Regions from separate parts of the Bradyrhizobium sp. 27S5 genome, predicted to be linked through region 2. Evidence: predicted binding sites of a transcription regulator. Region 2 holds the regulator's gene; each other region holds the start of a gene.
What was found. Region 2 encodes LexA, which represses DNA repair genes until DNA is damaged. Its sites were predicted from a motif close to TGTTCNNNNTGTGTTCNG; they were not measured.
Positions count from the first base shown of each region.

Region 1 (9,616 bases), 2.8 Mb from region 2:
CGTGGTCTGCCGCGCGATCTGCGCGATCAGGTTGACGACGTTGCCGATCGCGGCCGAGGATTCGCGCAAGCGATCGACATTGGCGGTGGCCTCGCGCGCCGCCGCCGCGGCATCGTCGGCGAGCTGGCTCGCGCTGCGCACCTGCTGGCCGATGCCCTCGGCGGAATGGGTGAATCGGCCGGCAGCTTCCGAGAACGTCGTCGCGGTGTTCTGCGCGTCGCTGCTGCGGCCGCTCAGCGCGTCGGTCCGGGCACGGATGGTCGCAAGCTTGGCGGCCGTCGCTTCGGCGCCGTCGGCGACCGAGCCTGCGGCGCGCTCGAGCTGGCGGATCATCGCGCCGAGCTCGAGTTCCAGCAGTTCGAGGATTTCCCGGGCCGAATCAGTCTCGGTCGAGGAGGGGCTGTCGGGTGCAGCCGCCGCAGTTGGAACCTTCGGCGCGACGGCGGGCGCAGCCGGCTCCGGCACTTGCTTTCGAAACAAACCGAACGCCATGTGGGCTCTGTGGGGGCTGTTGGAAGTTGCCTTGGAAAGTTACGGCGGAACGGGGCGATCTTCGCATCCGGGCGTGAAGTCATGGTTAACAAGTGCCTCATATTCCGGGATGCGGTAGTATTCCGGGACCGGACGGCCCCCGCCGATCTTTGATTTTGACCGCCAGGGGCCTATAAGGCCGCGTTTTCCACCCGTTCAGACCCTACGCTTTCGAAGAGACGTCGCATGGCCGGCCATTCCCAATTCAAGAACATCATGCACCGCAAGGGCCGGCAGGATGCCCAGAGGTCGAAGCTTTTCGGCAAATTGGCCCGCGAAATCACCGTGGCGGCCAAGCTCGGCACCCCGGACCCTGCGATGAACCCGCGCCTGCGTGCCGCCGTGGTCGCGGCCCGCGCCGAGAACATGCCCAAGGACAATATCGATCGTGCGATCAAAAAGGCCGCGGGCAACGAGGGCGAGAACTATGACGAGATCCGTTACGAGGGCTATGGCCCCGGCGGCGTCGCCGTCATCGTCGAGGCGCTGACGGATAACCGCAACCGTGCCGCCTCCGACATCCGCTCCTTCTTCACCAAGTCGGGCGGCAATCTCGGCGAAACCGGCTCGGTCGCCTTCATGTTCGACCGCACCGGCATCATCGAATACGACGCCAAGGTCGCCTCCGACGATGCCATGCTGGACGCTGCGATCGAGGCAGGTGCCGACGATGTGGTTTCCAGCGAGGCCGGCCACGAGGTCTACGCCTCGCAGGACACCTTCCGCGAAGTCGCCAAGGCGCTGGAAGCGAAGTTCGGCGAGCCGCGCAAGGCGGCGCTGACCTGGAAGCCGCAGAACACCGTCGCGGTCGACGACGAGACCGGCGAAAAGCTGTTGAAGCTGATGGACCTGCTCAACGAGCACGACGACGTGCAGAACGTGTTCGCCAATTTCGAGGTGTCCGACGCGCTGATCGCGAAGATGGGCGGCTGATCCACTTGTTCCGCTGTCATCGCCCGACTTGATCGGGCGATCCAGTATTCCAGAGACCCGAGTTTGATCCGAGAAGCCGCGGCGTACTGAATCCCCGCTTTCGCGGGGATGACGAGCGAGGCTCGCTGCTACGACCGCGGCAGGGGATGACCCGCCCGTTTGTGTTTCGTTCTCCCGGCGCAGGCGGTATCACTACCCCATGACATCGCAGCCGATTCGCTCTCCCGTCCGCATCATCGGTATCGATCCGGGTCTCCGCCGCACCGGCTGGGGCGTGATCGAGACCGAAGGCAATCGTCTCGTCTATATCGCCTGCGGCTCGGTCGAGCCGCCGGATGATGTGCCGCTGGCGAACCGGCTGCTCGCAATCCATGAGGGGCTGGCCGCCGTGCTCGGCGACTACAAGCCGGCGGAGGCGGCGGTCGAGCAGACCTTCGTCAACAAGGACGGCGTCGCCACGCTGAAGCTCGGCCAGGCCCGCGGGGTCGCCATGCTGGCGCCCGCAATGTTTGGTATCTCGGTCGCCGAATACGCACCGAACCAGGTCAAGAAGACCGTGGTCGGCGCCGGACACGCCGAGAAGAACCAGATCCAGGTGATGCTGAAGATCCTGTTGCCGAAAGCCGAGCCGCGGTCCGCCGACGCCGCCGACGCGCTCGCGGTCGCGATCACCCACGCCCATCACCGCCAGAGCACCGCGCTGCGGCTCAGGGTGGCGAGCCTATGAGGGACTCTTCTGACGTATCGCGAAGTGAGGAGAGCACACTGGTTGGGCTCCCTCCCCCCTTGCGGGGTAGGGGAATCGCATATGGCTCAGGAGGGGTGTTGCCAAGCGGTTGGAACTGGATTCTTTGGGGGTCTCTCGATTGTCGAGGGAGACCCAAATGCGCAAACTCAGGCGCCTGTTTCGACCGCTCAAGGATCCACGCGCCGGCAACACGCGACACGATTTGTTGGAGATCCTCGTCATTGCCTTGGCGGCGACGCTGGCCGGCGCCAAGACCTGCACCGAGTTCGAGTTCTTCGGCAAAGGCCGAGAGCAGCTGTTGCGGAAGTTCCTGGAGCTTGGACACGGTATTCCTAGCCACGACACGTTCAGCAACGTCTTCCGCGTGCTGGACCCGAAGGGTCTGGAAGCGGTTTTGCGTAAGTTCAGCAAGAGCTTCGGCGTCAAGGGCGTGGTCAGCATCGACGGCAAGGCGTTGCGCGGAGCCTTCACGCGTGGCCGGCGGGCTACGCCGCTACATATGGTCAACGTCTGGGCGGCAGGCACGCGCATGGCGTTGGCGCAGAGAAAGGCTCCCAATCGCAACGAGATTGCCGGCGCTCTCGAAGTCCTCGCCCTGCTCGATCTGGATGGTGCTCTTGTCACCGCCGACGCCTTGCATTGCCGGCCCGACACGGCGCAGGCCATCCGCGATCGGAAGGGCCACTATGTATTGGCCATCAAGAGTAATCGCGGCCGGCTCTTCAAAGCCGTCAAGGCGCTGCTCGATACGGCCCGGAAGCCAGCGCGGGCGAGCCAGCGAAGGACATCGGCCCACGGCCGCATCGAGCGCCGGCAGGCCATCGTCGTGCCGGCCCCAGACTTGGCAAAGCAATACAGCTTCCCTGCTATCGCTGTCGTCGGTCGCATCGATAGTTGGCGCGCCAAGGCCGGCAAGACAGCCAAACACACGGCCCGATACTTTCTGGCCTCACGCCGGTTGTCGGCCAAGAAGCTGCTCGAGGCCGTCCGCGCCCACTGGGGTATCGAGAACAACTTGCATTGGGTTCTCGACGTTCTGTTCGACGAAGACGCCTGCCGTAGCCGCAAGGGCCATGCCGCCGAAAATCTTGCCGCCATCCGAAAGCTGGCACTTAACGCTCTACAAGCCACGCCAGGTCCCACGCGCACCAGCCACAAAATGCTCCAGGCCAGATGGAATAACGACTTCCTTCTCTCCGTCCTCGCCCATATGCGATAGCCCTACCTTGCGGGGGAGGGTTGGGGAGAGGGGTAAGCCCCGGGCGACGGTGCGCGATGTGCGACGACGAGGCATCAACGAAGCGCGCGAGACAAGTGAGTGCGGTGCGAGCGTTGTTATGCGTCAGCCAACTGAGCAAGCGGCACCCCTCTCCCTAACCCTCCCCCGCAAGGGGGGAGGGAACCCTTCCGCTGGTGCCTCCCTCACCGAAGTCGAAACGATCGTGCGAGCCACGAGCGCCGAACTTGGGGGGGCGCGATGATCGGCAAGCTCAAGGGCCTGATCGACTCCTACGGCGAGGACTACGTGATCCTCGACGTCGGCGGCGTCGGCTATCAGGTGCATTGCGCGAGCCGCACGCTGCAAGCGTTGCCGTCGCCGGGCGCAGCGGCGGTGCTTTCGATCGAGACCTATGTCCGCGAGGACCAGATCAAACTGTTCGGCTTCCGCTCGGATCTTGAGCGCGAATGGTTTCGCCTGTTGCAGACCGTGCAGGGCGTCGGCGCCAAGGTCGCGCTCGCGGTGCTCGGCACGCTGCCGCCGACAGATTTGGCCAACGCGATCGCGCTGCGCGACAAGGCGGCGGTTGCGCGTACGCCGGGGGTCGGGCCGAAGGTCGCCGAGCGCATCGTCAGCGAATTGAAGGACAAGGCGCCGGGCTTTGCCGATGTCGATCCCGCGGTGGTGCAGCTGTCGGGCGCGATCGACAACAACCGCGCGCCGCGCCCGGTGACGGACGCGATCTCCGCGCTGGTCAATCTCGGTTACGGCCAGCCGCAGGCTGCCGCCGCCATCGCCACCGCCTCGCGCAGCGCCGGTGAGCAGGCCGAGACCGCGCAGCTGATCCGGCTGGGCCTGAAGGAATTGTCGAAGTGAGTGATGCGCCGGAGCGGATTTTTTCTTCACCTCGCCCCGCTTGCGGGGAGAGGTCGGATCGCATCGCAGATGCGATCCGGGTGAGGGGGTACAGGTCTCAACACACACCCTGCTCGCGGATGGAGCCCCCCACCCCGACCCTCTCCCCGCAAGGGCGGGGCGAGGGAGAACAACGATCTCGTGCTAGTTTCGCATCATGAACACGCCCTCGCGCATGGTTTCGCCCGAACGCCGCTCCGATGATGTCGGCGACACCGCGCTGCGTCCGCAGTCGCTGTCGGAATTCGTCGGCCAGGCCCAGGCGCGCAAGAATCTCTCGATCTTCATCGAGGCCGCGAAGAAGCGCGGCGAGGCGCTCGATCATGTGCTGTTCGTCGGTCCCCCGGGCCTCGGCAAGACCACGCTGGCGCAGATCGTCGCGCGCGAGCTCGGCGTCGGCTTTCGTGCCACCTCGGGTCCGGTGATCGCGAAGGCCGGCGATCTCGCCGCGCTGCTCACCAATCTGGAAGAGCGTGACGTGCTGTTCATCGACGAGATCCATCGCCTGAGCCCGGCGGTCGAGGAAGTGCTCTATCCCGCGATGGAGGATTTTCAGCTCGACCTGATCATCGGCGAGGGCCCGGCGGCGCGCTCGGTGAAGATCGAGCTGTCGAAATTCACTTTGGTCGGCGCGACGACGCGCGCGGGCCTGCTCACCAATCCGCTGCGCGACCGCTTCGGGATTCCGATCCGGCTGAATTTCTACACCGAGGACGAGCTGGAGAAGATCGTCACCCGCGGTGCCCGCGTACTCAACATCGGCATGAGCCCTGACGGCGCCAACGAGATCGCGCGCCGCGCCCGCGGCACGCCGAGGATCGCCGGCCGCCTGCTGCGCCGGGTGCGCGACTTTGCCTCCGCGGCGGACGCCGACGCGATTGATCGCGGCATCGCCGACCGCGCGCTGAGTGCGCTCGAGGTCGACAGTGCCGGGCTCGATGCGATGGACCGGCGCTATCTGACCACCATCGCCCTGAACTATGGCGGCGGGCCGGTTGGCGTCGAGACCATGGCGGCGGCACTGTCGGAGCCGCGCGATGCGATCGAGGACATCATCGAGCCCTATCTGATCCAGTGCGGTTATCTGCAGCGTACGCCGCGCGGAAGGCTGCTGACCTCGCATGCCTTCCGTCATCTCGGCCTCGCCGAGCCGAACCGCGATCCCTCGCAGTTCGGCCTGTTCGGCAATAATGGCGACGAGGACTGAGCTGCTCCCGAAGTCGTGAAAAGACGTGTTGGTGCAGCGCATCGCGCAGCCGGGTAACCTTGCCCGCTAACCCTTGCGAAGTCTCTGCAGGCCGTCTGCACAAACGCGGCCCAATTCCGCTCCAATCAAAGGGCTTATGATTGGTCGGAGCGTTTCCAGGAAGCGTCAGGCATCACCGATCAAACGTCCATGATTTCACGTCGTCATTTGCTTCGCGGGTTCGGCGGATTGACCGCCGTCACCGCCTCGACCGCGGCCTACGGCCTGAGCGAGCCGGTCGTCCGGCTCACCCTCACGCGTTACGATCTGTCGCCGCGGCAATGGCCGGCGGACTTTCCGCTCAAGATTGCCGTGCTCGCCGACATCCACGCCTGCGATCCCTGGATGTCGCTCAATCGTATCGAGACAATCGTCGAGCACACCAATGCGTTGAACGCCGACATCATCGTTTTGCTTGGCGACTATGTCGCGGGGCTGCGTCACGTCACGCGGTTCATTCCGGCCTCCGAATGGGCTGCGGTGCTAAAGGGCCTGAAGGCGCCGCTCGGCGTGCATGCCGTGCTCGGCAATCACGACTATTGGGAAGACAAGGCGGTACAGCGTCTGGGGCAGGGCACACCGGTCGCGCGCCGTGCGCTGGAGCGGGCCGGCATCCCGGTCTATGAGAACGACGTGGTGCGGCTCGTCAAGGACGGCCGTGCGTTCTGGCTCGCCGGCCTTGGCGACCAGCTCGCCTATCTGCCGGCGCGGCGCTATCGCGAGGTCCGGCGCATCGGCGTCGACGATCTCAACGCGACGCTTGCAAAGGTCACCGACGACGCGCCGGTGATCCTGCTCGCGCATGAGCCCGACGTTGCGCTTCGCGTGCCCTCGCGCGTCGCGTTGCAACTGTCGGGCCACACCCATGGCGGCCAGATCCGGCTGCTCGGCTGGTCGCCGGCGGTGCCGGTCAAGCATGGCATGCGGCTCGCCTATGGCCATCTGAAGCTGAAATGCGACGTCGTCGTCTCCGGCGGCCTCGGCTGCAGCATCATGCCGTTCCGCCTCGGCGTGCCGCCCGAGATCGTGCAGGTGACGCTCGGCGCCAAGGGGCCGGTGGTGTCCTGACGAGCCCGGCCGTGCACTCACAAAGGCGCGGACGTCGGCGTTTGGAGATCAGGGTGCATGGGAAGTTCCTTGAAACGCGGCATCCTTTAGCGAGGTACGCACGTTCGTCACCCAAACGGGTGTTGTGCACCCACGCCGACCTCGGCGCGTGACAACAGCAGCCCGCTCCTGTAAAAACATTAAGCCCGATGCCGCGGGAAGGAGGTGCCCTGTGAAACGCAGGATGACAGCCGTCCTGCTGGCGGACGTCGTTGGCTACAGTTGGCTCATGTCGACCGACGAGGACGCCACACACGTGATGCTGGCCGAATGTTTCGGCGGCCTGATCGAACCCAAAGTTTCCGAGCATGGTGGTCGCCTTATACGATCCAGCGGCGATGGATTGCTTGTCGAATTTGGCAGCGCTCTGGATGCCGTACGTTGCGGTATCGAAATTCAGCAGGAATTGAGCAAGCGCAATGCCGGTGCCGCCCCCGAGCGCCGCTTCCAAATGCGCATCGGCGTAAACGCCGGTGACGTCATTTTCGACGAGCGCGATATCTACGGAAATAGCGTCAATATTGCGGCACGGCTAGAGACTCTCGCCGAGCCGGGCGAGCTATTTGTTACCAATACTGTTCGGGATCAGCTCCTGGGTCATCCGGACCTCGCATTTGAGGACAGAGGCCGCCACCGGCTCAAGAACATTGACCCTCCGATTCAGGTCTTTCGGGTCACCCAGGCCCAGGAGCAAGACAAATCCCTCCTGGGGCGAATGCGTCTCGCCGCGCGCCGAGTTGTCGCGCTTCCTCCGATGCGTCGTCCGGTGGTCGCTGCATTTGCAGTCTTATTAGCCATCGCGACGATTGTGGGCACACTGCCGCTTTGGCATGGCCAAAAAGCGCAGTCTGCTCAAGCTTCCATCATGGTCATGCCGTTTCGCAGCATGAGCAATGATCCGCAGGAGGGCTATTTCGCCGACGCGGTCACCGATGATCTAACCACGCACCTTTCCCGCTTGGCTGATACCGTGGTGATTGCGCGTGCAACGGCTTTCACTTACAAAGGGAAAGATATCGACCCTCGACAAATCGGACAGGACTGCGACGTTCGATATCTCTTGGAAGGCAGCATCCGGAAAGTCGGTACCAAGGTGCAAGCTAACGCGCACCTGGTAGATGCGCGTTCCGCCACGGCTATTTGGGCGGATCAATTTGATACGGATGTTACAGACCTTTTCGAATTGCAGGAAGTTGTAACTGGTCGAATCGCATCGTCACTCGGACTTCAACTGGTCAAGGCCGAGAGCCGCCGACGTAATCGATCGGGAGATTCCAATGCGATTGATATGAGGTTACGCGCCATGGCTATTCTCATTGAATCGATTACTCCGCAGCACAATCTTATCGCACGCAAGTATCTTCAGGATTCTCTGCAGCTCAGCCCGCAATCGGCCATCGCCTGGAGCCAACTGGCAGATGTCTTGATGCGTGACTATTTGAATCGCTGGAACGAAGCTGCTGGAACGGATTCCAACGCACGAATTGAGCTGCTGAGCCAGGCCGAGCACGCGCTGCAACAGGCATTCAGTCTCGACCCGACCATTGCTCTGAGCCACATGGATGATGGCTTTATTCGCCGTGCGAAGGGGGATCATCAAGGAGCCCTGGACGCTTTCGAACGGGCGCTTGCCCTCGATCCCAATCTTGCCCTCGCATATGCTCAAAAGGCCAATCAACTTGTCCTGACGGGGCGTCCCAAGGAAGCGCCTCCGCTGGTGTTGAAGGCGATCAGACTCAGTCCTCGCGATCCTGCCAGGAGTGTATTTTCCTGGGTCCTGGGGCGCGCGTACTTCGCGATGGGAAACTACGACGATGCAATTGTCTGGCTTCGTAGAGCGGTTGAGGAGAGACGCACGGTTTGGTTCAGTCGCGCGCATTTGGTGAGCGCCTTTGCGCTGGCCGGAAAGCAAACCGAAGCGGTCGACGAGCTGAATGATTTCAACAGCGCGCTGCCGGGTTACACACTGGCGCGTATCCGCGACATCTATTCCCAGGAAATTCCAAATCAGCATCTGGCGTTTCAGAGTACCTTGAATGAACTCTTTAAGGGATTGCAGCAGGCGGGAATGAAATAATCGCAGTCGATCGACAAGGTCGGCTCATCGGTACTCATTTCGCTCGCGGCGCAACGAGCGCTGTCCAGCGCAGCACCCGAGGGATGATTGCGGGTAGGGTGCCGGGCGGACATCTCTGCATGTGGTCGCTGGTGCGGTGCTCCGCCATATCAAGCCTGCACGCTCAGCTAAGCCCGAATTTGAGGATTTGACCAGCCGATATCAGGAGACATCCAATGCTTCAGATATCATGTCGGAAACTTTGCACTGTGGTGTCAGTTGGCGCCTTGTCGGCAGTGTTCGCTTCGGCGCAACCAATCTCGTCGCCGGTGCATGCGAAGACTCTCATTGCGGTGATGCATTCCGATCTGCGCATTCTCGACCCGGGCTTCACCGGGGCGTATATCACGCGCGATCACGGCTACATGATCTTTGACACTTTGCTCGCCACCGACTCTAGCTTCAAGATCCAGCCTCAGATGGCGGATTGGAAGGTCTCCGACGACAAGCTCACCTACACCTTCACCCTCCGCGACGGACTTAAATGGCATGACGGCAGCCCGGTCACCGCGGAAGACTGCGTTGCGTCGCTCAAGCGCTGGAGCAAGAACGAGACCATGGGCCAGACGCTCATGGACTTCACAGCCAGCATTGAGGCCACTGACGACAGAACCATCACGCTGAAACTGAAAGAGCCTTACGGGTTGGTGCTGGAATCGATTGGAAAACCTTCATCGATTGTTCCGTTTATGATGCCCAAGCGTCTGGCCGAAACGCCGCCGGGCCAGCAAATCAAGGAGCAGATCGGCTCCGGTCCCTTCAAGTTCGTTCAGTCTGAATTCCAGCCTGGCGTAAAGGCCG
Region 1 covers NZ_CP147714.1:7,532,164-7,541,779, reverse strand. Annotated here, with positions in the region: gene WDM24_RS35610 (methyl-accepting chemotaxis protein) at 1-492, opposite strand, end outside; gene WDM24_RS35605 (YebC/PmpR family DNA-binding transcriptional regulator) at 718-1,464, shown strand; gene ruvC (crossover junction endodeoxyribonuclease RuvC) at 1,664-2,191, shown strand; gene WDM24_RS35595 (ISAs1 family transposase) at 2,349-3,431, shown strand; gene ruvA (Holliday junction branch migration protein RuvA) at 3,690-4,307, shown strand; gene ruvB (Holliday junction branch migration DNA helicase RuvB) at 4,504-5,553, shown strand; gene WDM24_RS35580 (metallophosphoesterase) at 5,743-6,660, shown strand; gene WDM24_RS35575 (adenylate/guanylate cyclase domain-containing protein) at 6,884-8,776, shown strand; gene WDM24_RS35570 (ABC transporter substrate-binding protein) at 8,992-9,616, shown strand, end outside.
Region 1: the regulator LexA is predicted to act here: its motif matches at 1,621-1,638, upstream of ruvC (crossover junction endodeoxyribonuclease RuvC).

Region 2 (9,616 bases):
GCCATAGATGCGTCCGAGCGTGCCGAATGCCGCGTCGTAGAGCCCGAGCCCCATGCCGATGCCGAGCAGCAGCCACGCCGCCGACAGCGTCCACACCGATCCGGACGCGCCGAGCAAAGCGAGCCCGGCAGCGAGGACAACGTTCGACGCACAGAGCACCTGCCGCCCGCCGACGCGATCGATCTGGCGGCCGACCCGCGGGCCGAGCAACCCGGAGATCACAAGCGACGCCGAGAACGCCGCAAAGAACCAGTTGCTGGAAATCCCGAGGTCGTGCGCGATCGGGTCGGCGAGTATCGCGGGCAAATAGTAGCTCGACCCCCAGGCCAATGTCTGGGCCGTGCCAAGCGACGCGATGATGGTCAGTCGACTGCGGTCCATCAGGAACAGCCACAACCGGTGCGACCCGCCGCCTTGGCGGATGCGTCATCCGCACAGCAGGAGTCCACGGCAACGGGAGCCGGACCGCCGCAGCAGCCGCCCGCAGTGCCAGCGCCTTCGACACCCCCGCGCGTGCACACACCGGTCTCCGGCAGTTCCAGTTCCACGCGTTCGGCCGCTTCGCGATCTCCCGCGATATCGGCGGCGATCGAGCGCACCTGTTCGTAGCCCGTGATCATCAGGAAGGTCGGCGCACGGCCGTAACTCTTGATGCCGGCGAGGTAGAGGCCCCAATCGTCCTGAACCAGTTCGCGCGCACCATGCGGCCGCACCGTTCCGCAGGAGTGCTCGTTCGGATCGATCAGGGGCGCCAACGCCGTCGGCGCTTCGATTGCCGGATCGAGGCGCAGACGGACCTCGCCGAGGAACGACAGGTCGGGACGAAATCCGGTGGCGACGATCAATTCGTCGACAACGATGCTGCGTCCGCAACAGGCCGCGGATGTCGCGATCCGGAGCCGGCCATCCAAGCTGCCGATCGCGGCGACCGGAAAGCCCGCCTCGACCTGAACACGGCCCGAGGAAACCAGCGACGCGAAGTGCGCGCCCAATTCGCCCCGGGCGGCCAATTTGTCATTCGCGCCGCCACCAAAGGCCTTTGCAGGGTTGGTGCCGCGAAGCAGCCAGATCGGGTGCGTGCCCGGCTCCTGCTCCGCCAGCGTCGTCAAATCGGTCAGCGTGCCGATCGCGGAATGCCCGGCCCCCAGCACGGCAACCGCCCTGCCCGCATATCGGCCCCGGTCCTTGCCGAGCACGTCAGGCATTCCGTAGGTGATATTCCGTTGGGCCTCGCGCTCCCCAATCGCGGCAAGCCCGTTTGCACCAGCCGGGTTCGGCGACGACCAGGTGCCGGAGCTGTCGATCACGGCGTCGGCGCGCAGCGTCTCCGGACCTCTGCCGTTCTGATAGCGAATTTCGAACGGCGCCTTTTCGCGGTCCTTCGTCTTGGCCTTGTCAAACCCGGCACGTGACACCGCGGTGACACGGCTTGACGTCCGGATCACATCCTTGAGCGGCGTCCGGGTCGCGAGCGGAATGAGATACTGATCGAGCAGTTCGCCGCCGGTCGGGTACACCTTGGGATCGGGCCGATTCCAGCCGATGTCGGCAAGCAGCCGCGCGGCGGCTTGATCCACATTGTATTCCCAAGGCGAGAACAGCTGAACATGCTGCCATTGCCGAACCGCATGGCCGGCCCCGGCTCCCGCCTCCAGCACCACCGGCGTCATGCCGCGCTCCATCACATGCGCCGCCGCCGCAAGGCCGACCGGACCCGCTCCGATGATCGCGACCGTCTTTGCTGGCATCTGCTCATCCCGTCTTTCTGGAATTATGGAATGACCCGACAAAAAATCAGGCCGCCGTCTGCGCCGCGTTGCATTGCGATTCCTCGACGCAACACTCCGCCACGAGGAAATCCACCAAGGCTTGCATCGTGGCGTATTCGGCATGGCAGACCAGCGTGGTCCCCTCGCGCAGCTGCGAGATCAGGCCAACGGAGACCAGTGCCTTGACGTGATGCGACAGCGTCGACGCCGGAATCTTCAGCCGCTCCTGCAGGCGCCCCACCGGCATGCCGGCATGGCCGGCGCGGACAAGGGCTCGGTAAATCTTGAGCCGGGTCGGATTGCCCAGCGCTTCCAGGCGTGCTGCTGCGTCGTCGATCTTCATCCGCAAAGCATGCGTCCTCGCCCGACCTCCGTCAATCGATATTTCTAGAATATTCGAAATATATGATGCAGCCGTTTGAGGCGGAATCCCGCTTGACCTCAATGCGATATTTCCATAAATCTGGATATATGGAATCGGAAGAAGCAGTGCTGGCTCTCGCCGCACTTTCGCAACCGACCCGGCTGGAGGCGTTTCGGGCGCTCGTCAAACACGAGCCCGAGGGACTCGCGGCCGGCGACCTCGCCCGCCTGCTGGAGGTGCCGCAAAACACCCTGTCGGCGCATTTGTCGATCCTCACCCGCGCACGCCTGGTCACCTCCGAAAGGCGAAGCCGATCGATCGTCTATCGCGCCAACCTCGACGAGTTTCGCAACGTCGCGGTGTTCCTGCTGCGCGATTGCTGCGACGGACGGCCGGAGATTTGCGCGCCGGTTGTCGAGAGCTTACAGCCCTGTTGTCCTCCGCAGCGAAAGGAGCGAACGCGTGGCTGAGCAAGGCGCGATCGATTTCGCCGGCCGCGCAGTTCATCCAGAGCCCAGGGCCAATTGATGGACACGTTCGACCTTCCCCGGCGCCTTGCCGCCGAAGCGCTCGGCACCGGCATTCTCGTTGCGACCGTGGTCGGATCCGGCATCATGGCCGAAACCCTGACCAAGGATGTCGCTCTTGCGCTTCTCTGCAACACGTTGCCGACAGGGGCGATCCTCGTCGTCCTGATCACCGTGCTCGGTCCGGTTTCCGGTGCCCATTTCAATCCGGCCGTAACGCTCGTCTTTACCGGCCGGCGCGAGCTGCCGGTGAACGAGGCCGTGCTCTACATCGCAGCGCAGATCGCAGGCGGCGCCGTCGGCACGATGGCGGCGCATCTGATGTTCGCTCATCCCTTGATCGACCTGTCGATGAAGGTCCGGACCGGCGGAGCGCAGTGGTTTGCGGAAGCCGTGGCCGCCTTCGGCCTGGTCGCCACCATTCTGGCCGGCATCCGCTTTCAGCGCGCGGCCGTTCCCTGGCTGGTCGGGCTCTACATCACAGCCGCCTACTGGTTCACGGCATCGACGTCGTTCGCCAATCCGGCCGTTGCGATCGCACGCTCCCTCACCAACACGTTCGCCGGTATTCGGCCCATCGACCTTCCGGGGTTCATTCTCGCCGAGCTCTGCGGCGCGATGGCCGGCATGTTGCTGATGAACTGGCTGCTCGGCCGTCCCAAACTGTCCGGCGGCGTTGCCATTGCGGAGACACGACCATGACCGTCACGATTTATCACAACCCGGATTGCGGCACCTCGCGCAACACGCTCGCGATGATCCGCCAGAGTGGCACCGAGCCCGTCGTCATTGAATATCTCAAGACGCCGCCGTCGCGCGAAACACTCAAGGAGCTGATTGCCGCGATGGGAATCTCGGTGCGCGCCCTGCTGCGCGAAAAGGGAACGCCTTACAAGGAGCTCGCTCTCGACCAGCCGAAATGGACGGACGACGAATTGCTCGATGTCATGCTTGCGCATCCCATTCTCATCAATCGTCCGATCGTGGTGACGCCGAATGGTGTGCGGTTGTGCCGGCCGTCAGAGGCCGTCGTCGACCTTCTGGACGCTCCGGTTGGACGGTTTGTGAAGGAAGACGGCGACGTGGTCGAGGCGCGGTAAGCGGCCGAGGCCCCATGGCAACCCAATTGAGAGGGTCTTCCCATCGGTGGTTCCCCGGACAAGGCACAAGTTTCCTCGGAAGGAGCCGGAACGGACACGGACCCACGTTGGTTGAACAGATTGATTTTCGAAAAGGGAGCGTCATCACCGTGACCCGGAAAACCTTACAGGCACGCTCCGAGCAAGCGCTCGTCGTCATCATTCTCAGCACCGGCGCGCTCATCGCCTATTTCGGTCTGGCGCTTTCGAGGATGTGAAAGGGCGGCTCCGAAGTAGCTTGATGCGCCAAGGCCGGTGCCCCTGCCACTGAGTTGCCCGACGGCGCAAGCCCCTCGCGCAAAAATATTTCTGTTTATCGGCACACCCAACTCAGTGTATGAATTGTCCCGTCTCACCCGATCGAGGGGCGCTGCGCATCGTCACGGGTGTTGCGGTGAGATGCGGTGGACGCCGATTGCGCGACTGACGAGTGTGCATGAGGCGGACGGTGAAGTCGTGTGGTCCTGACGCCCTAGTGGCCGGTGTCCCCTTGTGAGACGCAATTGCGTCTTGCGAAGGCGGTGACAAAAAAGCCAAGTCTCGCCGGGGAGAGCACGAAGTAAGCCGTAACCCATCGCGCAGGGAAAGCCGGATTGCTCCGGTTACACCTGTGGTCCTACCCCCGGTGCTTTTTGTTGCACCGGACCCATGGGTGCGATCGGCACCCGGCTTTCCCTGCGCCCTCTGATTTTAGAGCGGCGAAACGACAGGTAAGACTCGGGCAAATCATGTCGCGAGAATGCGGAACTGTATCTCCGTCCTCGCTGTCATCGCCCGGCTCGACCGGGCGATCCAGTACGCCGCGGCTTCTCGGCTCACACACCGGCGTCTCTGGAATACTGGATCACCCGCATGCGCGGGTGATGACACCGCGCAAGAATGGACCGAGCCGGAATGAACGTCAGCACCCTGGTCGCATGCCTGCCGCACAAATCGGGGACATTGCCGCCTGCCCGCAATTTTCGTACATGGTTTCACGCAATGACCTCGCAACTCACCCCCGACTCCGCCGACGTGCTGCTGTTCGATATCGGCCGCGTCGTGCTCGATATCAGCCTCGACAAGGCGATCACGCACTGGGCACAGCATGCCGGTTGCGCGCCGGCCGACCTCGCCGGCCGTTTCGTCGTCGACGACAGTTACAAGCATCACGAGATCGGCCGGATCGACGACGCGGCGTTCTTTGCGAATTTGCGCCAGTCGCTCGGCGTCGAGCTCACCGACGCGCAATTCCTCGAGGGCTGGAATTCGATCTTCACCGGCGAGATGCCGGGCATCGCCCCCCTGCTCGCGGCCGCCGCCAGACGAATGCCGCTCTACGCCTTCTCGAACACCAACCCGGCCCATGTCGCGCATTTCTCGGTCGCCTATGCCGAGCTGCTCAGCCACTTCCGGACCGTGTTCCTGTCCTCGAGCATCGGCCTTCGCAAACCCGACGCCGCGGCCTACGATCATGTGATAGAAGCGATCGGCGTGCCGGCGTCGCGGATCCTGTTCTTCGACGATCTGGCTGCCAATATCGAAGGTGCGCGGGCGCGCGGCCTTCAAGCCATCCACGTGACATCGACGGATGACGTGGCAAGGGCGCTGACCGCACTTGGTATTTGACCATTTGCCTTGAGGAGTTTTGCGCGTGGCCCTGATGCCGGTTGCCGATGCCCTGTCCGCCATTCTTGCCGGTGCCGAACCGCTGCCGGGGGAGATGGTCGCGCTCGATGCCGCCTACCATCGCACGCTGGCGCACGACCTCGCGGCGCGCCGCACCCAGCCGCCGGAGCCGATGTCGGCCATGGACGGCTACGCGGTGCGCGCCGCCGATGCGGCTGATCTCAAGTCCCGGCTCAAGGTGATCGGCGAAGTCGCCGCCGGCCGGCCGTTCGAGCGGACGCTCAGTGCCGGCGAAGCGGTGCGGATCTTCACCGGCGGCGTCATCCCCCATGGCGCCGATGCCGTCATCATCCAGGAAGACACCCGGGTCGATGGCGACCACATCTCGATCACCGAGGCAGCGAGCCCGGGACGGCACATCCGCCCGGCCGGCGTCGACTTCCGTGAGGGCGACCTGCTGCTCAACGGCGGCAGCCGCCTGTCCGACCGCGCGCTCTCGCTCGCGGCCGCCATGAATTATCCGGAACTCGCGGTGCGCCGCCGCCCGAAGGTCGCGGTGCTCGCCACCGGCGACGAACTGGTGATGCCGGGCTCCCAGCCCGGCCCCGGCCAGATCGTCTATTCCAACGGCTATGCGCTGCGTGCGCTGGCGCGCGCCGAAGGCGCCGAGACCGTCGATCTCGGGGTGGCCGCCGACACGGTGGCCGCGACCACGGCCGGTATCCGCCGGGCGCGGGAGGCCGGCGCCGACATCCTGATTACGACCGGCGGCGCCTCGGTCGGCGACCACGATCTGGTCAAGCAGTCGCTGGAGGCAGAGGGCGTCGCGATGGCGTTCTGGCGGATCGCGATGCGGCCCGGCAAGCCGATGATGCACGGCCGGCTCGGGGCCATGCGGGTGATCGGCCTGCCCGGCAATCCGGTGTCGTCCTATGTCTGCGCCTTCCTGTTTCTGGTGCCGTTGATTCGGGCTTTGAGCGGCCGGAACACGATCCATCATGTCCGCACGACCGCCCTGCTCGGCCGCGACCTCGCCGCCAACGACCAGCGCGAGGACTATCTGCGCGCGCGTCTCGAGGAGCGCCAGGACGGCGCGCTGATCGCCACGCCGGTGATGCAGCAGGATAGTTCGCTGCTCGGGAATCTCGCTGCGGCGCGGGCACTTCTGGTACGTCCGCCGTTTGCGCCCGGCGCCGCCAAGGGCAGCGAATGCGAGATCCTCACACTGCCCGACTGAGGTTTTCGCGGGCTGCCGATTGCGCGCCGCCTGATGCGTTCACCGGAAATTAAGTGGTTGCGGAACACATATCGAACATATAGTGTCCGTTCATGATTTGTTTCGAGTACTGGTGTCTACAATCGGGAAGCCGCCAGGGAGCATTGCGCTCCCGAGATCAGGCCCCGTCTGAAAGGCCCCACCTGAAGAGTCTCGGAATCGAACGACGCTATCAACCGGGGGAATGCTCGAGATGCTCACGCGCAAACAGTTCGAACTTCTGCGTTTCATCAATGAACGTCTGAAGGAGGCCGGCGTGCCGCCCTCCTTCGACGAGATGAAGGATGCGCTCGACCTGCGCTCGAAGTCCGGTATCCACCGCCTGATCACTGCGCTGGAGGAGCGCGGCTTCATCCGCCGCCTGCCCAACCGCGCCCGCGCCATCGAGGTCATCAAGCTGCCCGAACTGTCGGCCGGCGGCGGCAATGGCCGCCGCGGCTTCACGCCGAGCGTCATCGAAGGCACCCTCGGCAAGCGCAGCAGCACGCCGCCGATCGCCGAGGACGACGGCAACCGTCCGGTCGCCGTCCCCGTGATGGGCCGGATCGCGGCCGGTACGCCGATCGAGGCGCTGCAGACCCGCAGCCACACCATCAGCGTGCCGCCCGACATGCTCGGCTCCGGCGAGCACTATGCGCTGGAAGTGCGCGGCGATTCCATGGTCGACGCCGGCATCCTCGACGGCGACATGGCGCTGATCCAGCGCAACGACGTCGCCAACACCGGCGACATCGTGGTGGCGCTGATCGACGAGGAGGAAGCCACCCTGAAGCGCTTCCGCCGCCGCGGTGCATCGATCGCGCTCGAGCCGGCCAACACTGCCTATGAAGTGCGCATCCTGCCGCCGAACCGGGTCCGCATCCAGGGCAAGCTGATCGGGCTGTATCGCAAATACTGACGGCGGCGGAGCATGATCCGGAAAAGTGCGGAGCGGTTTTCCGAAAAGATCATGCTCGAACAGACATATGGAGCGGGATGACGATTCGAAGAAAAGTCATCCCGATCCGGGAACGAGCAACAGATCGGATCGTTCCTTGGAAGATAGTGCGACGTGCGGACCACCTAGGATGCGCCCTGATACCTCTCGCGCAGTGTAGCGCGTTTGTGATTGAGGCGTTCGACGGCCAGTCGTACAATCGCCCAGAAACGAGCAGACACTCGTTTGCTATCGTCCACTCTGGTAGAGGCCTGCGCCTCAAGGAGAGGCACGGGTCGCTACCTCGAAAAGAGGAGCCATCCGATGTGTGACTATAGTCTGCACGCCGTGGCATCGCGCCCCGCCATTGTCGGAGAGACGCTGATCACCACGACTTTCCGCGGCACGTCGACCCGCGGCTTTGCTTCGGAGAACGATCCCACTGTCGCGGTCTGCATGCTGCCGGGCACCGAGCTCGCTTTCGCCGAGAACGTTCGCTACGACAGCCGCTGGATCTGGACCAAGACGATGAATTTCCGCGTCGGCGTGTTCAACGAAGTCGAGCCCGACGTGCCCGATCGCCATCATGACGCGGTCGAATTCCCCGACGGCAGCCACGTTCTGGTGACCCAGCTCGTCGAGGGACAGCGCGTCAGCGTGCTGCAATTGCCGGCACTGCATCCGCCGGTCGAGCACAAGCCGAAGGTTGTGGAGCGGCGGCCCTCCGCATTCGCGTCGCTGTTTTTGGGTTGAGCGCATCGTCGCCGCGGAATGAGCCATTCGGCGGCGGATGACCTTAGGCGATTTCGAGCGACCCCGGATTTCCGCTTCCGGGGCGCAGCAGGAGATTTGCGTCGGCGAGCGCCTTGGCGCATCATCGCGTACGGAGGACGTGCACTCACGGAAACCTGCGCAGTGGTCGACAAGGTCACATGGCAAAAGGCTGGACGCGTCACCGAGCCGGGCCGCTACATGTTCCGGTTCGGCTGGCTGACAGTGACGGCCGATGATCTCAAGGTCTGGGAGCAGTTTCCCGAGGCCGTCTTCACCCTGGTCAAGAAGCCCGACGCCGGCCCCGATTCCGACGAGTACCATCTCGGCCTGTTCGAGCTGCCGACCGGCCCCTCGCCCGGCAACGGCTGAAGCGTTTTCGAGCGAAGTGGACACCGGTTCGCGTGAAGAAAACGCGTGAAAACAAGAAACTAGAGTTTTGGTTCTGATTAAATCAGAACCAAAACTCTAGTCGTCGCCCTGCAGGTCGGTCTCGGCCGGGGTCGCATCGACTGCGCGCCGCGGCGCGGCGGCGGGTGTGCGGAGGACCGTCTCGCTCTCACCGTCACCGGGAACCGCCGGCGACCACGGCCGGTCGATGCCGCCGGGCTTCACCGCGTCAATGGCGTAGCCGGCGCTGGTCCGCCGCAGCACCAGCGCACCGTGGCTCCGCAGCCGCTCGGCATCGATCACCGAGGCCGCGCAACCCTGCGGCGCCGGCCGCGCGGTGACGATCAGCGCCGCCCGCTCGCAATCGTCGGCCAGCGCCTCCGGCCGCATCGCCAGCGCGACGAAGGCGCCGCCCGGGCCCTGGGTGACGCAGCCGCTCGGATCGCAGGAGACGCCCTCGCCGAGCGACGCATCGACGGCGGTCCGCGCATCGGCATCCGCCGCCAGCCATTCCTTGACCAGGAATGCATCCTTCGCGCTATGCATCAGATGCAGCCGCCCGTCGCCGCCGCGCACCGCGACGTTGCGGCCGTCGGCAGAAATCAGCACGTCCGGCAGAGGGGCCCTCAGCGCCCAGACTGTGGCCACCACCAGCAGCACCGCGCCGGACCAGCGCAGCGGCGTGCGCAACAGCCCAAGCAGGATGATGCCCGCGCTTGCGACGATCAGCGGCCCGATGCCGAACGCCGCCATCCGCCCGACCGCGCCAGGCAGCGCGGCGACCCATTGCGTCACCAAAATCATCCAGTCGATGCCAAAGCCCATGATCGCCCAGAACACGCCATCAAAGCCGAAC
Region 2 covers NZ_CP147714.1:4,697,644-4,707,259, forward strand. Annotated here, with positions in the region: gene WDM24_RS21980 (MFS transporter) at 1-381, opposite strand, end outside; gene WDM24_RS21985 (NAD(P)-binding domain-containing protein) at 381-1,748, opposite strand; gene WDM24_RS21990 (ArsR/SmtB family transcription factor) at 1,795-2,112, opposite strand; gene WDM24_RS21995 (metalloregulator ArsR/SmtB family transcription factor) at 2,241-2,603, shown strand; gene WDM24_RS22000 (MIP/aquaporin family protein) at 2,661-3,362, shown strand; gene arsC (arsenate reductase (glutaredoxin)) at 3,359-3,760, shown strand; gene WDM24_RS22010 (hypothetical protein) at 3,868-4,017, shown strand; gene WDM24_RS22015 (HAD family hydrolase) at 4,781-5,407, shown strand; gene glp (gephyrin-like molybdotransferase Glp) at 5,433-6,644, shown strand; gene lexA (transcriptional repressor LexA) at 6,877-7,581, shown strand; gene WDM24_RS22030 (hypothetical protein) at 7,924-8,352, shown strand; gene WDM24_RS22035 (hypothetical protein) at 8,515-8,742, shown strand; gene WDM24_RS22040 (ComEC/Rec2 family competence protein) at 8,839-9,616, opposite strand, start outside.

Region 3 (9,616 bases), 3.6 Mb from region 2:
GGCTGCCTGGGCTGGGCCCGCGCTCGGCGCGGCGCGCGGCGCTGCACCTGATCAAGAAGCGCGAGGCTCTGATGACGCCGCTGACCGCGGCGTTGCAGGTCGCCATCGACAAGATCCAGGTCTGCAAGACCTGCGGAAACATCGATACACAAAATCCCTGCACGGTCTGCACCGATCCGCGCCGCGATCGCTCGATCATCGTCGTGGTCGCCGATGTCGCCGATCTCTGGGCGCTGGAACGCGCCAATGCGACCAATGGCCGCTATCACGTGCTGGGCGCAACGCTGTCGCCGCTCGACGGCGTCGGCCCGCAGGATCTCACCATCGATCAGCTGGTGGCGCGCGCGCATGCGCCTGAGGTCAGCGAGATCATTCTCGCGCTGAATGCGACCGTCGACGGCCAGACCACCGCGCATTACATCACCGACCTGCTGTCGGAGGCCAATGTGCGGGTGACGCGGCTGGCGCATGGCGTGCCGGTCGGCGGAGAGCTTGATTACCTCGATGAAGGTACGCTATCCGCAGCCATGCGGCAGCGGACGCTGTTCTAGCGCGCGATCGAGAGCCGGCACGGCGACGTTCGCCAGGCGATCGGCGACAGCCGAAAAGATCGCGCTGAAACAAAATGATAGGGTGGATGGCGATTCGGGGACGGTCATTCACGCTCTGACGAATCTAGATACGGAACTCCTGAAAATGACGACACACCGATTCGGCGTACGCTTGGGCTTTGCGTTTCTGGCAGCCACCTTCGCCGCGCCTTGCGCCATTGCGCAGCAGAGCGACGCGCCGCAGAAGCCCGGCAAGATGATCCGGGCCGGCGACGTGCTGTCGGGAGAACTCAGCGCCCTGAAGGTGCGCGATGCCAAGAACCGTGGCAAGCGCGTCGCGACCTACCAGATCACCAGCGAGCCGCGTCGTCTGCCGCCGCCGAACGGTCTCTGCAACCTCGAGACCGGGCCGGAAACCTTCCAGCTCATTCCGACCAACGATGCCCAGGCCGCGCAGCTGAAGAGTCTTACCGGCAAGGAAATCTCGGTGAAGGTCGACGAGGTCGCCTGCGCCCAGGACGCCGGCCAGATGAGCGAAGCCATCGTCACCAAGTGGAGCGTGGTGGCGAAGTAGGGCCGTGCCTCAATTACGATGTCATCGCCCGGCTCGACCGGGCGATCCAGTACGCCGCGGCCTCTCGATTCAAGCACAACTGTCTCTGGAATACTGGGTCACCCGCCTGCGCGGGTGACGACAGCGGAGGCTTAAACCCTCACCGGCCCCAACTCATCAAAATGCCCGCGGCGCTGCAGCCAGGCGAGCAGGATCAGGCTCGGGATCGCGACCAGCACGCAGATCGCGAAGAACACCGGCCAGCCGACGGCCTTGGCCACATAGCCCGCGCCCGACGACAAATAGGTGCGGCCAACGGCTGCCAGCGCCGTGAGCAGCGCATACTGGGTCGCGGTGTGCAGCGGGTTGCGACACAGCGCCGAGAGATAGGCGACGAAGATCACGGTGCCGATCGCACTGGTGAAGTTCTCCGCCGTGATCGCCAGCGCGAGCGCCCATTGATCGACGCCGACATGCGCGAGCCAGGAGAACGAGAGGTTGGCGACCGCCTGCAGCACGCCGCCGATCCAAAGGCTGGTGGCGAGCGAATAGCGCCGCGCCACGAAGCCGCCGGCAAATCCGCCGATCAAGGTCGCCGCGAGACCGACGCCCTTCACGATTGCCGCGTAGTCGACCTTGGAAAAGCCGATGTCGATCACGAACGGCGCGGTCATGGTGCCCGAGAACGCGTCGGTGAACTTGAACAGCACCACAAAGGCGAGCGCCGCGAATGCATCCTTGCGGCTGAGGAACTCGGAGAACGCGCCGAGCGCCGCGTGCCATACGCGTTCGGCTGCGGTCTGCGCATGCGTGGCCGCCTCCGCGCCTTTCGATTGGGCCGGCTCGGTCGCAGCCAACGCGGTGACAATGCCGATCACGACCAGCGCGGCCATCACCACATAGCCCCACATCCACGCCGACGGGCGCGCCACTCCGGCGGACTCGAAACCGCTGACGATGAACAGCGCGCCTGCGGTCGAGACCAGCATGCCGATGCGGTAGGCCGCGACATAGGATGCCATGCCGGCAGCCTGCTCGCTTTCCGGCAGGCTTTCGACGCGGAAGGCATCGACCACGATGTCCTGCGTCGATGAGGCGGCTGCGACCAGCAGCGCGGCAAAGGCCGCGAACCATGGCGATCGCGCCGGATCGGCCATCGCCAGCACCAGGATCGTCGCGATCAGCAACAGCTGCGAGAACAGCAGCCAGCCGCGACGGCGACCGAACATTTGCGTGAACAGCGGCACATGCAGTGCGTCGACCAGCGGCGCCCAGAGGAATTTCAGCGTGTAGGGGGTGCCGATCAGCGCGAGCAGCCCGATGGTGCCGAGATCGACCCCGGCCTCCTTCATCCACACCTGCAGCGTCGAGCCCGACAGCGCCAGCGGCAGGCCTGAGGAGAAGCCGAGCAGCAGCACGATCAGCACCCGCGGCTGCAGATAGACCGCGAAGCTGTCGCGCCAGGAGGTGGCGGCAAGTTCCTGCGGCTTCGCGGACGCGTCTGACGTAGCTTCAGGTGCTGTCATAAAACCGGTGTTACCAGATTCGGCCCCAAAAAGACTGTCATCGCCCGGCTTGACCGGGCGATCCAGTATCCCAGAGGCCTATCCGCCGCCTGCGGCAGTTTCCTGATAGAGGTCGTTCCAGTCCGGATTATCCTTCTCAATCAGCGAAATCTTCCACGCGCGCGGCCATTTCTTGAGCCGCTTCTCGCGATGGATCGCGCTCTCAGGATCATCGAATTGCTCGAAATAAACGAGCTTCACCACATCATATTTCTCAGTGAAACTCTCGATGAGTTTCAGTCTGTGCTCGCCGACGCGGCGAATGAGGTCATTTGTCACACCGATGTAGAGTGTGCCGCCGAGGCGGCTGGCGAGAATGTAGATGTAGTAGCTACGTGTTCCCAACTTCCGTCTCTGGGATACTGAATCGCCCGGTCAAGCCGGGCGATGACCCCGATTGGGTGGCGCGAGCGCGCTAAACAACTTCTAAAGACAACACCTACTCCCCCGCCTGCAGCTTGCGCGGGGCGGGGAACAGCTCGGGGGCGGCGGGCTTGACGAAGCGGGGGACTTCGATCGGGGTCTCGGACTTGCTGAAGTCGAGTTCCTCGATGCGGCCAGCGCGCTTTTCGATCTTGTCGGCGGAGATCAGGATCTGCCTGACGTCCTCGTTCACCTGGCCGAAATGGTTCTGCAGCTTGAGCACGCGCTCGCGCAGGCGGGCCAGATCATCGCCGAGATGCATCACCTCGTTGCGGATCTGGTCGGCGGCGTCGCGGATGCGGGCGTCCTTCAGGATCTGCTGCATCACCTGGATCGCCAGCATCAGCAGCGAGGGCGATACCAGCACGACGCGGGCGCGATAGGCCTTCTGGATCACGTCGTCGAAGCCGTCATGGATTTCGGCATAGACCGACTCCGACGGCACGAACATCAGCGCGGTGTCCTGGGTCTCGCCGGGGATCAGGTACTTCTCCGCGATGTCGCTGACATGCTTCAGCACGTCGGCGCGCAGCCGCTGGCTGGCGAATTTGCGCTCTTCGTCGCTGCGCGCATCGTGCAGCGCGGTCATGGCTTCGAGCGGGAATTTCGCGTCGATGCAGAGCGGGCGCTGGTCGGGCAGGAACACCACGCAATCCGGCCGCTTCCCGGTGGTCAGCGTGTACTGGAACTCGAACGAGCCCTTCGGCATGCCGTCCTGGACGATCGCCTCCATCCGCGCCTGGCCGAACGCGCCGCGGGATTGCTTGTTGGCGAGCACGTCGCGCAGCGTCGTGACCTGGGTGGTGAGTTCGTTGAGGTTCTTGTGGGCGTGGTCGATGATGCCGAGTCGCTCATGCAGCACACGCAGCGAATCCATCGTGTTGCGCGTGGTCTGTTCCATCGACTGGCCGACCCGGTGGGTCACCGAATCCAGCCGCTCGTTGACGGCACGGGCCATCTCGGCCTGGCGGCCGGCCAGCGCCTGCCCCATGGCATCGACCCGCCCGGAGGCCTCGCTCTGGGCTCGCAGCATGTCGGCGAGCCGCTCTTCCAGCTCGTCGGCCCGAATGGCCTGGGCCATCGCCAGTTCCGCGCTGCGCCGGCTGGCTCGTGCGATCACCACCGCGATGGCGAACAGCAGCATCAGCGCCAGCGCGCCAAGGCCGATCAACGCGTCGGAGACGCGGACCGGGAGGTCGCCGATCGTGAGGAGAATCTCGTTCATGCCAGCCGTTGTAGCCGATTCGGCGTCGCTTCCGAACGAAAAGGGAACATTTATGGTAAACGCTCCCTCAATTTTCTTGGTTAACGCTGTGTAAAGAAACGTGGTTAAGGCCGCCTTAAGGGGTTCCCGAACGCATTGACCGCATCATGCCCGCAGCTTAAATCGCGGCCATGGCTATCAGAGAAATCATCATTCTGCCGGACAAGCAGTTGCGGCTGGTGTCGAAGGCGATCGAGAAGGTGACGCCGGAGATCCGCAAGCTCGCCGACGACATGCTCGAGACCATGTATGACGCGCCCGGCATCGGGCTCGCGGCAATCCAGGTCGCGCAGCCGCTGCGGCTGATCACCATGGACCTCGCCAAGCGCGACGAGAACGGCGAGACCACGCCGCAGCCGCGGGTGTTCATCAATCCGGAGATCATTTCGCATTCGGAAGAGCTGTCGGTCTACGAAGAGGGCTGCCTGTCGATCCCCGAATATTACGAGGAGGTCGAGCGTCCGGCGCGGGTGCGCCTGCGCTTCACCGACCTCGACGGCAAGGTGCATGAAGAGGATGCCGAGGGGCTCTACGCCACCTGCATCCAGCACGAGATCGACCACCTCAACGGCGTGCTGTTCGTGGACTATCTGTCGAAGCTGAAGCGCGACCGCGTTTTCAAGAAATTCGAGAAGGCCGCCAAGCGCGCGGCGGAGTGAGTGTAGCGTGAACAGCGTTTCCGCTTGTGCGATGCGCCCTCTCCCCCCTTGTGGGGGAGAGCCGGAGAGGGGGGTAGCCGCAAGCACCGCCGTTGCGGCTACCCCCCTCCCTAACCCTCCCCCACAAGGGGGGAGGGAACGCAGCGAGTGCTGTTGATGCCGCTCCGTCTGATCTTCATGGGCACGCCCGATTTCGCAGTGCCGACGCTGCTGGAGCTTGTGGCCCATGGCCATGAGGTCGTAGCCGTCTACACTCGCGCGCCGAAGCCGGGCGGGCGGCGCGGGCTGCAGTTGCAGCCGACGCCGGTCGAGCAGGAGGCGCGCCGCCTCGGCATTCCGGTGCTGACGCCGAAGACGTTGAAGACGCCGGAAGCGCTCGAGGAATTTCGCGCGCATGACGCGGATGCCGCCGTCGTCGTCGCCTATGGCATGATCCTGCCGCAGGCGATCCTCGATGCGCCCAGGCTCGGCTGCTTCAACCTGCACGCCTCGCTGCTGCCGCGCTGGCGCGGCGCCGCGCCGATCAACCGCGCCATCATGGCGGGTGACGCCGAGAGCGGCGTGATGGTGATGAAGATGGATGTCGGCCTCGACACGGGCGACGTCGCGATGGCCGAGCGGCTGCCGATCTCAGACAGCATGACGGCATCCGATCTGCACGACGCGCTGGCGCCGCTCGGTGCCGATTTGATGGTGCGCGCGATGGGCGCGCTGCAGCGTGGCGGCTTGCAGCTTACGAAGCAGAGCGAGGACGGCGTCACCTACGCCGCCAAGATCGAGAAGGCCGAGGCGCGAATCGACTGGACGCAGCCGGCGCATGCGGTGCTTCGGCACATTCACGGGCTCTCGCCATTCCCCGGTGCCTGGTGCGAGCTATCAGGCGAAGGCGAGCCGGTGCGGCTGAAAATCCTGCGTTGCGAATTCGCCAAGGGCTCGGACGAGCCGGGCGATGTGCTCGACGACAAATTTGCCATCGCCTGCGGCGAGGGTGCGATCCGGATTCTCGAATTGCAGCGCGCCGGCAAGGCGCCGATGAAAGCGGCGGATTTTCTGCACGGCACTCCGCTGAAGCCGCCTGCGCGGCTCGCCTGATGCCGCGCTACAAACTCACCATCGAATATGACGGCACGCCGTTCTCCGGCTGGCAGATCCAGGACACCGCGCCGACCGTGCAGGGCGCGTTGGAGACGGCGGTCAAGGCGATCTGCGGCGAGGACGTGCGCGTCCATGGCGCCGGCCGTACCGATGCCGGCGTGCACGCGCGCGGCCAGGTCGCGCATTGCGACATCGCCAAGCATTTCCCGCCCGGCCGCTTCCGCGACGGGTTGAACGCGCATCTGCGGCCCAATCCGATCGGCGTGCTGGCGGCTGATATCGTGCCTGACGATTTCGAGGCGCGCTTCTCGGCGACCAAGCGGCACTATCTCTATCGCATCACCAACACTCGGGCGAACCTCGCGCTCGACCTCGGCCGCGTCTGGCGCGTGCCGCGCGCGCTCGATGCGGCGGCGATGCACGAGGCTGCGCAGCGGTTGCTCGGCAAGCACGATTTCACCACCTTCCGCGACACCGAGTGCCAGGCCAAGTCGCCGGAGAAGGCGCTCGATCAGCTCGACGTGGTCAGGGAAGGCGACGCGGTTTCGATCCTCACTTCGGCGCGCTCGTTCCTGCACAGCCAGGTGCGCTCGATGGTGGGTTCGCTGGTCTGGGTCGGCGAGGGCCGCTGGAGCGCGGACGATCTCGCTGCTGCGCTCGCCGCCCGCAACCGCGCCGCCTGCGGCCCGGTCGCGCCACCGGACGGGCTCTATCTGATGCGGGTGGATTATTAGCGGCCCCAATCCCTACTGTGCATGGGGTTGATTTCGATGTTTTTGTCTGGCGCGAGTAGCTTCGTAGCAACCATTAGCTCTTTCGGTTGTGTGCGATTGAATTGCCCGATCGCCGTTGAGACTGACGCCGTGCTCGCGGCCATCAAGGCGTGGCCTGTCGAGGGTGGGATGTGGCAGCATTTGAGCGACGGCCATCCTTGACGGCCGCTGTGCGCGGCGTCCTTGTGACGGCAGGTCGGGACGAAGAAACGGTGCCCCGATCGAACAAAGAAACGCTTCAGGTCGCCGGGGCGACGACTGGCAAGTGAGCTTGCCAAGGGGTCGCTCGGGCCACCACGGTGTTGATGAAGATGAGCAACTTCCTGGCGCAGGCGATCAGGGCACGCTTGTGGCCTTTGCCGGCGGCGATCAATCGTTTGTACAGGGCCATGAGCTGCGGATTCCAGCGGAAAGACGCCGCCAGCGCCGCAGCATAGAGCGCATGGCGCAGACGTTTGCGTCCACCGTCGATGTGACGAGCGCCGATGTGTTCGCCGCTGTCGTCGTCATAAGGCGCAAGGCCCGCAAGTGCTGCGGCCTGCTCGCGGCTGACCTGGCCGATCTCGGGCATCCGGACCAGGACGGAGACCGCAGTCGGCAGCCCGGCCCCACCGACGCTGTAGATCAGGTCGAGCCGAGCGGCGAGATCGTGCTGCTTGCGGATCGCTGCCACCAGAGCCTTGAACTCGACTCGTTCGCGCTTGGCCAGACGGGCGATGTCGTCCTTCCAGAGCTTTTGGATACGCGCGTCGCGGCAGCTCTCGAGCCGGTTCTTGAACCGCGCGATATCTTCTCCGATCTGATCGATCAGCGTCAGATGCCCGGCCAAGGGCGGCAATCTTGCATCGGGTGCCGGGTGGATCTTCTTGACCGCAGCGGTGCATGCGGCGATCAGCGCGGCATCGATCCGATCGTTCTTGGCACGCTGCCCGCGGTATTTGGCATAGGCACGCACCTGCGCCGGCTGGAACACCACGACGACAAACCGCTTGCGCCGCAGCTCGACGACGACCGGCTGCTCATAGCCACCGCTCGCCTCGATCCCAATTCGCCTGACCTTATGGCGCCCAAGCCACTCCAACAGCGTCTTGTAACCTTCCGCCGTGTTCTCCACCTGCAGCTGCTCCGAGCCGTCGTCGAGCGCCACGTCGAGCTTCCGTTTGCCAATATCGATTCCGGCACAGATTGTGATACGCTTGGCCATCTTCCTCGACCCTCCCTTGTGATGCGAACCTAAAGTTCGTTCAACCATGCGGGTCCCGATGAAGTGCCGATCGCGATCTTGCTACGAATAACAGCCTTCAAGGCTTCGATGGGTATCGATCCGATCGATCAGCGGCCCAGCCCGGGCGGCCACCCGAGCTGGGCCATTCCTCACGGAACGAGGCCAGTCTAACCCAGCGCGCTAATACAAGGATGGGTGGAGCGAAGCGATACCCATCAACTTTCTTTCGACGCGGTGAGATGATGGGTTTCGCTGCGCTCCACCCATCCTACGGTCGCGAGGCTAGCCGAAATACCGATCCAGCACGCCCCGATATATCCGCGTCAGCTTCTCCAGATCGGCCACCGGCGTGCGCTCGTCGATCTGATGCATGGTCTGGCCGACCAGGCCGAATTCGATCACCGGGCAATAGCTGGAGATGAAGCGTGCATCCGAGGTCCCACCCGAGGTGGAGAGCTCCGGCTTGCGGCCGGTGATCTCTTCGATCGCAGCGACGGCGAGGTCGGTGAACGGCCCCGGCTTGGTGACGAACACGTTCGAGTTCGACGGCATCCAGTCGATGTGGGCGCGGATGCGGTTGCCGCAGGCTTTTGCCAGCCGCTCGTCGACCAGCTGCCGCAGGCTCTCCTGGGTGTGGTTGTCATTAAAGCGGATGTTGAATTTCGCCCGTGCCTGGCCGGGGATCACATTGCCGGCGGTATTGCCGACATCGACTGTGGTGAATTCGAGATTGCTGGCCTGGAATTGCGCGCTGCCGTGATCGAGCGGCTCGTCGCTCAGCGCCACGATCAGCCGCGAGATATCCGGCACCGGATTCGAGGCGCGGTGCGGATAGGCGACGTGGCCCTGCACGCCATCGACCACCAGCGTGCCTGACTGCGAGCCGCGCCGGCCGATCTTGATCATGTCGCCGAGCACCTCGACATTGGAGGGCTCGCCGAGCACGCAATGATCGAATTTCTCGCCGCGCTCGGCGCACCATTTCAATAGCTTGACGGTGCCGTTGATCGAGACGTCTTCCTCGTCGCCGGTGATCAGGAAGGAGATCGAGCCGTTGCCGTTGTCTTGTGGCTTGCCGCCATGGTCCTGCAGATATTGCAGCACCGCGGCGACGCTGCAGGCGATGCCGCCCTTCATGTCGACGGCGCCGCGGCCGTAGAGAAAGCCGTCCTTCACCTCGCCGGAGAATGCGCCGATCGTCCACGCCGATTCATCGCCGGGCGGCACCACGTCGGTGTGGCCGGCGAAGGTGATGTGCGGCGCGGAGCTGCCGATGCGGGCGTAGAGATTGTCGACATCGGCGGTGCCGGGCTCGGAGAACGTCACGCGATGGACGTCGAAGCCTGCCGCCTTCAGCAGGCCTTCGAGAACGCCGAGCGCGCCGGCGTCGGCCGGGGTGACGGAGGGGCAGCGAACGAGATCGCGGGTGATCGAGACGGCATCATTCATGCGTCTCGCTTAACACGTCACCCCGTGGGTGGACCAGCTTTGTGCGGCACCATATCGAG
Region 3 covers NZ_CP147714.1:8,295,675-8,305,290, reverse strand. Annotated here, with positions in the region: gene recR (recombination mediator RecR) at 1-551, shown strand, start outside; gene WDM24_RS39080 (hypothetical protein) at 697-1,125, shown strand; gene WDM24_RS39075 (AmpG family muropeptide MFS transporter) at 1,257-2,630, opposite strand; gene WDM24_RS39070 (GIY-YIG nuclease family protein) at 2,709-3,014, opposite strand; gene WDM24_RS39065 (DNA recombination protein RmuC) at 3,109-4,317, opposite strand; gene def (peptide deformylase) at 4,488-5,015, shown strand; gene fmt (methionyl-tRNA formyltransferase) at 5,172-6,107, shown strand; gene truA (tRNA pseudouridine(38-40) synthase TruA) at 6,107-6,844, shown strand; gene WDM24_RS39045 (IS110 family transposase) at 7,122-8,087, opposite strand; gene dapE (succinyl-diaminopimelate desuccinylase) at 8,391-9,557, opposite strand; gene WDM24_RS39035 (DUF805 domain-containing protein) at 9,575-9,616, opposite strand, start outside.
Region 3: the regulator LexA is predicted to act here: its motif matches at 4,349-4,366, upstream of WDM24_RS39065 (DNA recombination protein RmuC).